DNA from 3 places in the Pantoea agglomerans genome. Region 2 is predicted to be linked to each of the others. Evidence: riboswitches for the same ligand, from Rfam matches in the RefSeq annotation. Region 2 holds a riboswitch; each other region holds the start of a gene.

Region 1 (4,132 bases), 400 kb from region 2:
ACTTGATCAGCAGAATGCAGAGCAGAAACAGCGCCGCCGCCACCAGGAAGAGCGTCACAAAGCCAAAGTTAAGCGCCAGCGCAAACGACAGCGGCGGGCCGATGACCCAGGCGAGCGAAAGCTGGGCGCGCATCACCGAGCTGAACATCACCGCTTCGCGCGCCGACCGATCGGCATACTCGCGCGCCAGCGCGAAGATCTGCGGCATTGACACGCTGGCCAGCGCCGAGAGCAGCACGCCCAGGGTAATCAGCGTCAGATAGTGGCGGGTAAAGGCGAACAGCAGCGCGTTGCAAAACGCCATCGCACAGCAAAAGAGGATCAGCGTGCGGCGATCGCCGCGGCTGTCAGAGCGCTTCGCCACCAGCATGCTGACCAGGATGCCCGCGATGGCGTTAACGGTAAAAAAGAGCCCGACCCAGAGGGGGCGCGCCTGCACTTCTCGCGTCAGAAACAGGCTCAGCGTCGGCGCCTGCAGCGCGCCGGCAACGCCGATCATAAAAGAGGCGGCCATAAAGGCGAGAAAGACCGGATTGATACGGCGCTTCCGGGTTAACAGCGACTTCATAGCGACATCCCTTTACGGTGGTAAAAGCAGGAAAACAAGAGAGAGGATTCTAGCGCAACAGAAAAAAGCCAGCAGGAAAAATCTCTGCTGGCGGTGTAATTGCACCCTACTCAGAAAGATCCCGCCGCAGCGGAATCGTGGTCGAGCGCCATTCCGTATTGAATGCCTCCCGCTCTTCCAATAGCGCTCAGTTTGCCCTTAATATGAGGCAGGAAAAACTGAGCGCTTTTCACAGGGAGTTCCTCTTTTATGTCCTCATCACGCCTTAAGCAGCAGTTTATCCGCCTGTGGCAAAGCTGCCAGGGCGAAAGCCAGCTGGTCACGCTCAGCGAGCTGGCTGAGCAGCTGCACTGCTCGCGTCGCCATATGCGTAACCTGCTTAACGCGATGCAGGAGGCGGGCTGGCTCACCTGGCAGGCAGAGGCGGGACGAGGCAAGCGCTCGCAGCTTATTTTCCGTTATACCGGCCTGGCGCTGCAGCAGCAGCGCGCTGAGGATCTGCTGGCGCAGGATCGCATCGATCAGCTGGTGCAGCTGGTGGGCGACAAGGCGGAGGTGCGCCAGATGATCCGCGCCCATCTCGGCCGCAGCTTTCGCCAGGGTAAACATATTCTGCGCGTGCTCTACTATCGCCCGCTGCTAAACCTGCTGCCCGGCTCGCCGCTGCGCCGTTCTGAAACGCATCTGGCGCGTCAGATCTTCAACGGCCTGACGCGTATAAATGAGGAAAACGGGGAAGTAGAGGCGGATATCGCCCATCACTGGCAGGCGATCTCGCCGCTGCACTGGCGTTTTTACCTGCGCCCGGCGATCCGCTTTCATCACGGCCGCGAGCTGGAGATGGCGGACGTGACGTCGAGCCTGGAACGCCTGCGTCCGCAGCCGCTCTTCTCCCATATTCAGCGCATTGATTCACCCGCGCCCTGGACGCTGGATCTCCATCTGAGCGAACCCGACGACTGGCTGCCGTGGCTGCTCGGCAGCGTCAGCGCCATGATCCTGCCGCGTGAATGGCCGCAGATGCGCGACTTCGCCCGCCATCCGGTCGGCACCGGCCCCTATCGCGTAGTGCGCAACCAGCAGAGTCAGCTGAAGATCGAGGCGTTTGACGACTACTTTGGCTTTCGCGCCCTGATCGATGATGTCTCTATCTGGGTGCTGCCGGAGATTAGCGACGAGCTGGTTTACGCCGGCGTGCGTCTGCAAGGTGCCGCCGAGGATGAAAAACTGGAAGAGAGCCGTCTTGAAGAGGGCTGCTATTTTCTGCTGTTCGACCAGCGCTCCGCTCAGGGACGCGATGCCGCCGTCCGGCGCTGGCTCTGCCATCTGCTGAATCCCGTCGCCCTGCTTAACTATGCCGAGGCTGGCTACCAGCGCTACTGGTATCCCGCTTACGGCCTGCTGCCGCGCTGGCATCATCGCCGCGATCTTACGCCGGCGACCAAGCCGCCCGGGCTGGAGAGCCTGACGCTGACGTGGTACAGCCAGCACGTGGAGCATGAGGGGATCGCCAGCGCGCTGCGCCCGCTGCTGGCGCAGCATAACGTGCGGCTGATTACCCGCGCGGTCGAGTATGAAACCTGGCATCAGGGCGAGGCGGAAAGCGACATCTGGCTCGGCAGCGTCAATTTCACTCTGCCGCTGGAGTATTCGCTGTTCGCCCAGCTCTACGAGCTTCCGCTGCTGCATCACTGTCTGCCGCTCGACTGGGAAGCGGACGCCGCGCGCTGGCGAGGCAAAACCCTGCCGCTGGCGGAGTGGAGCAAACGGCTGCTGGATGCGGATAGTCTGCATCCGCTGTTTCATCACTGGCTGCTGCTCGAAGGCCAGCGCAGCATGCGCGGCGTGCGCCTGAATACCCTCGGCTGGTTCGACTTTAAATCCGCCTGGTTCGCGCCGCCGACGCTGTGACGCTTTCCCCCTGGCGACGAAATGTCTAGAATGAGCCGTTCTCAACGGGGTGCCTGCAAAAGGCTGAGAGAAACCCGTCGAACCTGATTCGGTTAATACCGACGTAGGGATTTGAGAGGCTGCTACGCTCAGATCCTTTGCGACTCATAACAATTCTCCCTCAGGAGCGCAAAGTGGTTAAACAGATCCTCCCTCTGCTGATGTTGCTGTCCGTGCCGGCGCTGGCGGCAAAACCGGCCCTGACCGTCTACACCTACGACTCCTTTTCCGCCGAATGGGGCCCCGGCCCGGCGGTGAAAAAAGCCTTTGAGGCGCAGTGCGGCTGCGAGCTGCGCTATGTGGCGCTGGAGGATGGCGTCTCGCTGCTGAACCGCGTGCGCATGGAAGGCAAAAACAGCAAGGCTGACGTGGTGCTCGGCCTCGATAACAACCTGCTACAGGCGGCGCAGCAGACCGGCCTGTTCGCTAAAAGCGGGGTCGATCTCCATAACCTGACGCTGCCGGGCGGCTGGCAGGATCAAACCTTCGTGCCCTTCGACTACGGCTACTTCGCCTTCGTCTATGACAAAACGCGCCTTAAAAACCCGCCCACCAGCCTGAAAGAGCTGGTGGAGAGCCCGCAAAAATGGCGCGTGATCTACGAAGATCCGCGCACCAGCACCCCGGGTCTGGGTCTGCTGCTCTGGATGCAGAAGGTTTACGGCGACAAGGCGCCAGAGGCCTGGCAGAAGCTGGCGCAGAAAACCGTTACCGTGACCAAGGGCTGGAGTGAAGCCTACGGCCTGTTCCTGAAAGGGGAAGGCGATCTGGTGTTGAGCTACACCACCTCGCCCGCCTATCACCTGATCGAAGAGAAGAAAGAGAATTACGCCGCCGCGCCGTTCGCCGAAGGCCACTATTTGCAGGTCGAGGTTGCCGCGCAGCTTGCCAGCAGCAAGCAGCCGAAGCTGGCGCAGCAGTTTATGCAGTTTATGCTGACCCCCGCCTTCCAGAACACCATCCCGACCGGCAACTGGATGTATCCGGTGATAAAAAGCGATCTGCCCGCGGGCTATCAGACCCTGAGCGTGCCGCAAACCGCGCTGCAGTTTAGCCCGCAGGAAGTCGCGCAGCAGCGCGCAGACTGGATTAGCGCATGGCAACGCGCCGTCAGCCGCTAATCCCACTCTGGATGGTGCCGGGCAGCAGCGCCGCGCTGCTGCTGTGCGGCGTGGCGCTGCTGGCGTTCGGCGCGCTCTGGGCCAGCGCGCCGACGGGCGACTGGCGCGCGCTGCTGCACGACAGCTATCTGCACCACGTAGTGCGATTCTCTTTCACCCAGGCATTGCTCTCCGCCCTGCTGTCGCTGCTGCCTGCGATACCCCTGTCGCGCGCCCTCTACCGACGGCGTTTTCCCGGCCGTCAGCTGCTGCTGCGCCTCTGCGCCATGACGCTGGTGCTGCCCGTGCTGGTGGCGGTATTCGGCCTGCTGACGGTCTATGGCCGCGTTGGCTGGCTGGCGCAGCTCTGCCAGCTGTTCGGCGTCGACTACCGCTTTTCGCCCTATGGGCTGCAGGGCATTCTGCTGGCGCACTGCTTTTTCAACCTGCCGCTGGCGACGCGCCTGATGCTGCAGACGCTGGAGACGATTCCGGGCGAGCAGCGTCAGCTCGC
Region 2 (4,132 bases):
CGCGGTGTGGGGATCGAGCGCCAGGTTAAACTGATCCTCCCAGCGGAATTCAAAGCGCGCCTTGGACATGGCGTTATCGCGGATCTGCGCGCCGGGGTGCCCCTTCGCCAGATCCGCCGCGTGGGCGGCGATCTTATAGGTAATCAGCCCCTGCTTAACGTCCTCTTTATTCGGCAGGCCGAGGTGCTCTTTGGGCGTTACGTAGCAGAGCATGGCGCAGCCGAACCAGCCGATCATGGCGGCGCCGATGCCGGAGGTAAAATGATCGTAGCCGGGGGCGATATCGGTCGTCAGCGGGCCGAGCGTATAGAATGGCGCTTCGTGGCAGTGCTCCAGCTGCTCGGTCATATTGCGGCGGATCATCTGCATCGGGATATGGCCGGGGCCTTCGATCATCACCTGCACGTCATACTCCCAGGCGATCTTCGTCAGCTCCCCCAGCGTGTGCAGCTCAGCGAACTGCGCCTCGTCGTTGGCGTCCTGAATCGAGCCGGGACGCAGGCCGTCGCCGAGCGACAGAGCGACGTCATAGGCGGCGCAGATTTCACAAATCTCGCGAAAGTGTTCGTAGAGAAAACTCTCCCGATGATGCGACAGACACCATTTAGCCATAATCGACCCGCCGCGCGAGACGATGCCGGTGAGCCGCTTTGCCGTCATCGGCACATAGCGCAGCAGCACGCCGGCGTGGATAGTGAAGTAGTCGACGCCTTGCTCCGCCTGCTCCAGCAGCGTGTCGCGGAAGACCTCCCAGTCGAGATTTTCCGCAACGCCGTTGACCTTCTCCAGCGCCTGGTAAACAGGGACAGTGCCGATGGGGACCGGGCTGTTGCGCAGGATCCACTCGCGCGTCTCATGGATATAGCGGCCGGTAGAGAGATCCATCACGGTATCGGCGCCCCAGCGCGTCGACCAGACCAGTTTCTCTACCTCTTCTTCGATGGAAGAGGTGACCGCTGAGTTGCCGATATTGGCGTTGACCTTGACCAGAAAGTTGCGGCCGATAATCATCGGCTCCGATTCGGGATGGTTGATGTTGGCGGGAATGATGGCGCGTCCGGCGGCCACCTCCTGGCGCACGAACTCAGGGGTAATATTTTCCGGCAGCTGCGCGCCAAAGCCGTAGCCCTCATGCTGCTGGCGCAGCACTTCGCTGCGGATGCGTTCGCGACCCATGTTCTCGCGCAGGGCGATAAACTCCATTTCCGGCGTGATGATGCCCTGACGCGCGTAATGAAGTTGGGTGACGCGCCGTCCCGCCTTTGCACGCCGCGGCTGCGGCAGCCGCTCGAAGCGCAGATGGTCGAGCCCGTCGTCGGCCAGCCGCTGCTGGGTATAGCGCGAACTGGTGTGCGTCAGAACGTCGCTGTCGTCGCGCGCGGCAATCCAGTCGGCGCGCAGCTTCGCCAGCCCGCGCTGCACGTCGATAACCGCCTCGGGATCGCCGTAGGGGCCGGCGGTATCATAGACCGGCACGGCCTCATTCTCTTCATAGCGTGGACGATCTTTATCGCCGCCGAGCAGCGTCGGGCTAAGCTGGATCTCACGCATCGGCACGCGAATATCGTCGCGGCTGCCCTGGATCCAGATACGTTTCGAGTTGGGGAAAGCGACGCCGCTCTGAAGCGCCTCAATAAAGGCCTGCGCCTGAGCGCGCTGTTCACGTCGGTTGGTTTTGGTCGTAGACATAGCAATTTTCCTGTTGAGGGGGAACGTTGCTTGTCCGGAGTTCGGAAGGAGTAACAGAGACGGCAGGCAAAAACGCCAGCGTACTGATGATATTTACTCTTGTTCCCTTCGCAGGTTCTAACCTGATCAGGTTCCGCGGATCCCGAATTAACGGTCTCAGCCCTTGCGGGCACTCCGACAAGATTTCGTTTTACGCTTTACACGCAAAACGCCCGTGCACATGGCACAAAAAACAAAACGGGTTTTCGACGAGAGAACCGAAAACCCGTTCAGCATAGAAGGGCTGGTTCAGAATAACAAGCGATTTACAATTGGCTAACCTTAAGCCGGACGCGACAGCTGCGTGCTGTCGTTGGCTACCGGCGCGCGCACCAGGCTGTTGTCCCAGGCGAGCTGAATTAACTTGTCTTCCAGGGTAAAGCGCGCTTCCAGCACTTCGCCGACTTCCGACAGCGCCAGCTGAAAATCGACGCAGTTATCATCGTCGATCGACTGCTGCAGATGGCCGTCATAAAGCTGCATCAGGCGCTCGGTGTTGGCCTCCAGCGGCGGATAGACCTGCGCGGCGGCAATCATCGGGCTGTCGCCTTCCATCTCATTAATGATGCGCTCGTAAATGCTGAAGTGGCCAGCGGAAAGATAGTCGACCAGGCCGTGACAAAAATTGTCGAGCGCCTGCTCGTCTAAGGTGGTGAGCGCATCTTTGTTCGGCTTCAGCCCAACCAGATGGTAATAAGAAACAAGTAGCTGGCGACGGGCGTCCAGCCACGTATCTACCAGTTCGTTGCTGCCACCTACGCGCTCGGTCAGGACGTTTAACTGGTTAAGCATATCTGACTCCATGTAAAGAAAGTTCCCTTCCCGTCGCGCTGTGGCTGGCGTGGTGCCGCCTGCAAGCTGGACGATTTAGGGTATAGTTGTTTGTCTACACACTTAACATCAGGACTTCAGCGTATCGATAGGACGCTAAGGATGACGATTAGATGCAACATGAGATCTCAAGCGTAGACGCTGGATGGTGGATTGTCAGCCATGAACAGAAACTTTGGTTGCCGCAGGGCGATCTGCCTCACGGCAGCGCCGCTGCGTTTAAGCTGGCCGGAAGCAGAGCGCAGGCGGTTGGCGAGTGGCAAGGCGAAACGGTATGGCTGGTGTGTGAAAATCGCGATCGCGATATGTTTTCGGTGCGTCAGCTGATCGATGAAGAGCCGGGGCTGTTTCAGCTCGCCGGGCGCGCCGTACAGCTGGCGGAGTTTTACCGTTCGCATCGCTTCTGCGGCTACTGCGGCCACGAAATGCATCTGAGCAAGCATGAAAACGCCTGTCTGTGCGGACACTGCCGCGAGCGCTACTATCCGCAAATCGCGCCCTGCATTATCGTCGCTATCCGCCGCGGCGACGAAATATTGCTGGCGAACCATGCGCGTCATCGCAACAGCATTTATACCGTGCTGGCGGGCTTTGTCGAGGTGGGCGAGACGCTGGAGCAGGCGGTCGCGCGCGAGGTGATGGAAGAGAGTAACGTCCGCGTCAAAAACCTGCGCTACATTACGTCGCAGCCCTGGCCCTTCCCGCATTCGCTGATGATGGCCTTTATGGCGGAGTATGACGGCGGCGATCTGCAAATCGATAATAAAGAGCTGCTGGACGCCGGCTGGTACCGCTACGACGCGCTGCCGCTGCTGCCACCGCCGGGCACCGTGGCGCGCCGGCTAATTGAAGATACCGTCGCCATCTGCCGCGGCGAGGCGTAAGAAGTGTTACACTACGCGCCTGAAATTGAGAGAGTCCTGAAATGAGTGAACTGAAGAACGATCGTTATCTGCGTGCCCTGTTACGTCAACCCGTCGATATCACGCCGGTATGGATGATGCGACAAGCCGGGCGTTATTTGCCGGAGTATAAAGCGACGCGCGCCGTAGCCGGCGATTTTATGTCGCTGTGCAAAAACGCCGAACTGGCGTGTGAAGTGACCCTGCAGCCGCTGCGCCGCTATCCGCTCGACGCGGCGATCCTCTTCAGCGATATCCTGACTATTCCCGACGCGATGGGACTGGGACTCTACTTTGAAAGCGGCGAAGGCCCGCGCTTCTCTAATCCGATTACCTGCCGCGCCGATGTCGACAAACTGCCGGTGCCCGATCCAGAGCAGGAACTCGGCTATGTGATGAACGCCGTGCGCACCATTCGCAAAAACCTCAACGGCGAAGTGCCGCTGATCGGTTTTTCCGGCAGTCCCTGGACGCTGGCGACGTATATGGTTGAAGGCGGCAGCAGCAAGGCCTTCACTAAAATCAAAAAAATGATGTATGCCGATCCCGCTACGCTCCATGCGATGCTCGATAAGCTGGCAGACAGCGTCATTCTCTACCTCAACGCGCAGATCCGCGCCGGCGCGCAGTCGGTTATGGTGTTTGACACCTGGGGCGGCGTATTGACCGGC
Region 3 (4,132 bases), on a different replicon from region 2:
CCCGTGGTCCGGAACCGGATCCATTTTGCTGGCAAGTCCTGGCACAGGTTGTTTCTGGCCCGGAAAAGAGGGTGTTGGAAATTCAACCGGGACGAGTGTTTTGTCGTTTTGATTACTCATGCTTCGCTCCTTGCACATCGTTTTCGGATAAGAATAAGCCTGGCACATATGTGAGGTTTGTCACATTTAATTTCGCGCTGGCTTATTAAATCCACCTGTTTAGGGATCAGCATTAATAATAAGACGCCTTTTTGAGTTTAAGGGCGAGCAGCGCTGTTTTTTTTGCCACGGCTATTTAACTGACGGTTTAGTAAACGATTTATATAACCTGCGGTGACTTGAGGTTGCCAGCGAGTGCTGAGAGAGGGCAAGTGTTTAAATCCTATTAACTTCAGTTGCTTGGATATTGTTTCTGCTTTTGCGTCTGCGGAAATATATAAATTTATTCTGGCCTGGTTTTTCAGCTGCGGCCGCTTTGTCTGGCGATGGCCGCGTACGCCGCTGCGGCGAGAAATTATATTCACTCGCCCTAAGCAAACCGGTAATTAATTTTTTTTTGACGGCAGCGTGGCGCGGGTGGAAAAATCGCGCGCATATTTATGCTGCGCGTCAGGTTCATAAAGGCAGAATACGCTGTATTTACTGCGGTTTCCCGCCGCCTGCCCCGCGCCTTTGCGTTAACCTGAAGGCTCACTTTCTGCATCGGGCAAATAAGGAGCGCGACGTGAGCGCGTCGACGGGAATTTCACTTAAAATTATGGCGACCCTTAGCTCGACGCTGATGCTTGCCTGCGTAAAAGGGCTGGAGGGGGCGCTGCCGGTCGGGGAGGTGATCTTCTTCCGCTCGCTGGTAGGCGTAATACCGCTGCTGCTATGGCTGACCTTTCAGGGCGGCATTATTCAGGGAATAAAAACCCGCAATGTGAAAGGGCATATCGGGCGCGGCCTGGCGGGCACCTGCAGCATGTACCTGAGCTATCTCTCGCTGATTTATATCTCCCTGACCGACGCCACCGCCATCAACTACGCCGCGCCGCTGTTCACCGTGCTGCTTGCCGCCGTGGTGCTGCGTGAAAAGGTGCGGCTCAACCGCTGGCTGTCGGTGGTGGCCGGTTTCGCGGGGATCGTGATTATGCTTTCCGGCCACCTGTCGCTCAGCGGCCCGCCCAGGCTGACGGTGGCCAGCCTGGCCGCTTCCGTCGGCGTGCTGCTGGCGCTGCTCTCGGCGCTCTGCACGGCGGGCGCGCTGATTCAGATCCGCTATCTGAGCGGCAAGGAGAAGCCGGGCGCGATCGCCTTCTGGTTTACCGCTATGACCGGCGCCACCTCGCTGCTGACGCTGCCGTTTGGCTGGCGCTTTCCGCAGGGCGAGCAGCTGCTTCTGCTGCTGGGATGCGGCGTGTGCGGCGGACTGACGCAAATTTTGCTGACGCTGAGCATGCGCTACGCTGACGCCTCGCTGCTGGCCCCGTTCGATTACAGCTCGCTGCTCTGGTCGGTGATTATCGGCGTGATTTTCCTGGGCGCGCTGCCGGAAAAGCTCACCCTGATCGGTGCCAGCCTGGTGGCGTTCGCCGGTATCTACTCGGTTTTAAGCGAGCGGCGCCGGGTGGCGTCAGCGCGATTCACTGCCCGCAGCGAGACCGCTGATTAACACGCCGTACTTGACGTCGGGCAGGCAGTTGCCCTACAACTAATGGCCGTCGGGGGAGTCTCGCCAGAGAGACTGAGAGGCTAATAGCGCAGCGCGCGGTTTAGCGACCCTTTGAACCTGACCCAGTTGATACTGGCGTAGGAAGACTTGTATCTCATTGTTTTTACGCTTTATGAGATGCCTGCCGCGCGAGCTCGATCATTGCTCACGCTCTTTCCCTTCACGTATCACGGGTCGTCAACGTCGAGGCCAGCGTGAACCTAACTCTATTTCAAACACTTTTCTCTGTCAGGACCGCGTCATGAGCCGCTGGTCGGTACTCGGCAGCGGCGTCGCCGGGCTATGCGTCGCCACGCTGCTGGCTGAACAGGGCGAAACGCCAGAGGTAATCGTCAGCGACGAGACCCCCGCGTCGCACTGGGCAGGCGGTATGCTGGCGCCTTTTTGCGAAGGGGAGAGCGCGCCTGAACAGGTTATCGACCTGGGGCAGCGCGCCGCCGGATGGTGGGCGCAGCGGGTTGACGGCGTCGCGCATCAGGGCACGCTGGTGGTGGCGTCGCCGCGCGACGCGGCGGAGCTGACGCGCTTTGCCCGCATGACGCGGCAGCACCAGTGGGCGGATCCCGCGCAGCTTGAGCCTGAGCTGGCGGGGCGCTTTGCGCGCGGCCTGTTTTTTCCCGATGAAGCGCATCTTAATCCGCGCGACGCCCTGCGCCAGCTGCGCGCCAGCCTGGAGGCGCGCGGCGTCGCCTTTCACCGCGGTAAACCAGGCGGAACCCTTATCGACTGCCGCGGCATTCACGCCGTGGAACGTCAGCCTGAACTGCGCGCGGTGCGCGGCGAGATGCTGATCCTGCAGTGCGACGAACTTCATTTCTCCCGGCCGATCCGGCTGCTGCATCCGCGTTTTCCCTGCTATCTGGTGCCGCGCGCCGGGGGCCGCTTTATGCTCGGCGCCACTATGGTCGAGAGCGACGACGCCAGCCCGATTAGCGCCCGCGCCATGATGGAGCTGCTCAGCGCCGCCTGGAGCATCCACCCGGCGCTGGCCGAAGCGCGCATTGTCGAGAGCGGGACGGGACGGCGTCCCGCCTATCGCCATAACCTGCCCGAAGTGCGCTACCGCGACGGCGTTTTCTCCCTTAACGGCATGTACCGCCACGGTTTTTTGCTTGCGCCCGCCATGGCGCAGCAGCTTATACAACTGCTTAGTCAGGAGTCGAATGATGCAAATCGAACTTAACGGTCAGCGAGTGGAAACCGAGGCGGCGACGGTCGCCGCGCTGCTGCAGGAGCGTCAGATCGACGCCGCCTGCGTCGCCAGCGCCTATAACGGCCAGTTTTTGCCGCGCGCGCAGTATGAGAGCCAGCGGCTGGAGGCGGGGTGCCGTCTCGAAGTGCTGTCGCCGATGCAGGGAGGCTAAACCATGTTCTACGGCTTTGTTCCCCGTTCGCGTTTTCTGCTTGGCACCGCTGGCTACCCGTCGCCCGCTGTTTTGCAGCAGGCGATCTGCGCTGCGGAGGCGGAGATCATCACCGTCAGCCTGCGGCGCGAAGGCAGCCAGGGCGGCGCGTTTCGCGATCTGCTCAGCCAGCTCAACCGCCGCGTGCTCCCCAATACCGCTGGCTGCCACAGCGTGAAAGAGGCGGTGACCACGGCGTATATGGCGCGCGAACTCTTCGACACCCCCTGGATAAAGCTGGAGGTGATCGGCAACGCCGACACGCTGCAGCCCGATCCCTTCGCGCTGGTAGAGGCGGCACGCATTCTCTGCGCGGACGGCTTCCAGGTTTTTCCCTATACCACCGAGGATGTGATTGTCGGCGAAAAGCTGCTGGAGGCGGGCTGCGAAGTGCTGATGCCCTGGGGCGCGCCCATCGGCTCTGGTCAGGGGCTGCGCAATATCGAAGGGCTGCGCAGCTTCCGCGCCTGGTTCAGCGGGGTGCCGCTGGTGATTGACGCCGGTATCGGCGCGCCGAGCCAGGCGGCGCAGGCGATGGAGATGGGGTTTGACGCCATTCTGCTCAATACCGCGGTGGCGAAAGCGCAGGATCCGGCGGCGATGGCGGGCGCCTTCGCGGATGCGATCCGCGCGGGGCATCAGGCGCATCAGGCGGGCCTGATGGAGCGGCGCGATATGGCCGCCGCGTCAACGCCAGTGTTTGGTCTGGCGCAGCTCAGCTAACAGGACAAGATGATGAATCGTTATCAGCGGCAGCAGATGCTGCCGGAAATCGGCGAGGCGGGAGAGCGGCGGCTGCGCGCCGCGCGCGTGCTGGTGGTCGGCGCGGGCGGGCTGGGATCGGCGCTGCTGCCGCTGCTGGCGGGGGCGGGCGTCGGCTTTCTGCGCATCTGGGACCCTGACCGGGTGGAGCTGCACAATCTGCATCGCCAGACGCTCTACACCGAGGAGGATGTTGGCCAGCCGAAGGCGTTTTGCGCCGCGCGTGCGCTGGCCGCGCGCAACCGCGACTGCA

Evidence for each region. Region 2 has a riboswitch for thiamine pyrophosphate ahead of thiC (phosphomethylpyrimidine synthase ThiC). Riboswitches for the same ligand answer to the same signal wherever they lie in the genome.
Region 1: another riboswitch for thiamine pyrophosphate. It lies ahead of thiB (thiamine ABC transporter substrate binding subunit); the one in region 2 lies ahead of thiC (phosphomethylpyrimidine synthase ThiC).
Region 3: another riboswitch for thiamine pyrophosphate. It lies ahead of LB453_RS02430 (FAD-dependent oxidoreductase); the one in region 2 lies ahead of thiC (phosphomethylpyrimidine synthase ThiC).

Annotation. Positions count from the first base shown of each region.
Region 1 covers NZ_CP083809.1:3,380,361-3,384,492, forward strand. The annotation lists gene LB453_RS18885 (MFS transporter) at 1-568, opposite strand, end outside; gene sgrR (HTH-type transcriptional regulator SgrR) at 818-2,479, shown strand; TPP riboswitch at 2,515-2,607, shown strand; gene thiB (thiamine ABC transporter substrate binding subunit) at 2,653-3,639, shown strand; gene thiP (thiamine/thiamine pyrophosphate ABC transporter permease ThiP) at 3,615-4,132, shown strand, end outside.
Region 2 covers NZ_CP083809.1:3,778,752-3,782,883, reverse strand. The annotation lists gene thiC (phosphomethylpyrimidine synthase ThiC) at 1-1,689, opposite strand, end outside; TPP riboswitch at 1,776-1,876, opposite strand; gene rsd (sigma D regulator) at 2,011-2,520, opposite strand; gene nudC (NAD(+) diphosphatase) at 2,673-3,443, shown strand; gene hemE (uroporphyrinogen decarboxylase) at 3,485-4,132, shown strand, end outside.
Region 3 covers NZ_CP083808.1:523,416-527,547, reverse strand. The annotation lists partial or broken gene LB453_RS00005 (SDR family oxidoreductase) at 1-120, opposite strand, end outside; gene LB453_RS02435 (DMT family transporter) at 725-1,654, shown strand; TPP riboswitch at 1,696-1,815, shown strand; gene LB453_RS02430 (FAD-dependent oxidoreductase) at 1,956-2,897, shown strand; gene thiS (sulfur carrier protein ThiS) at 2,881-3,078, shown strand; gene LB453_RS02420 (thiazole synthase) at 3,082-3,840, shown strand; gene LB453_RS02415 (HesA/MoeB/ThiF family protein) at 3,853-4,132, shown strand, end outside.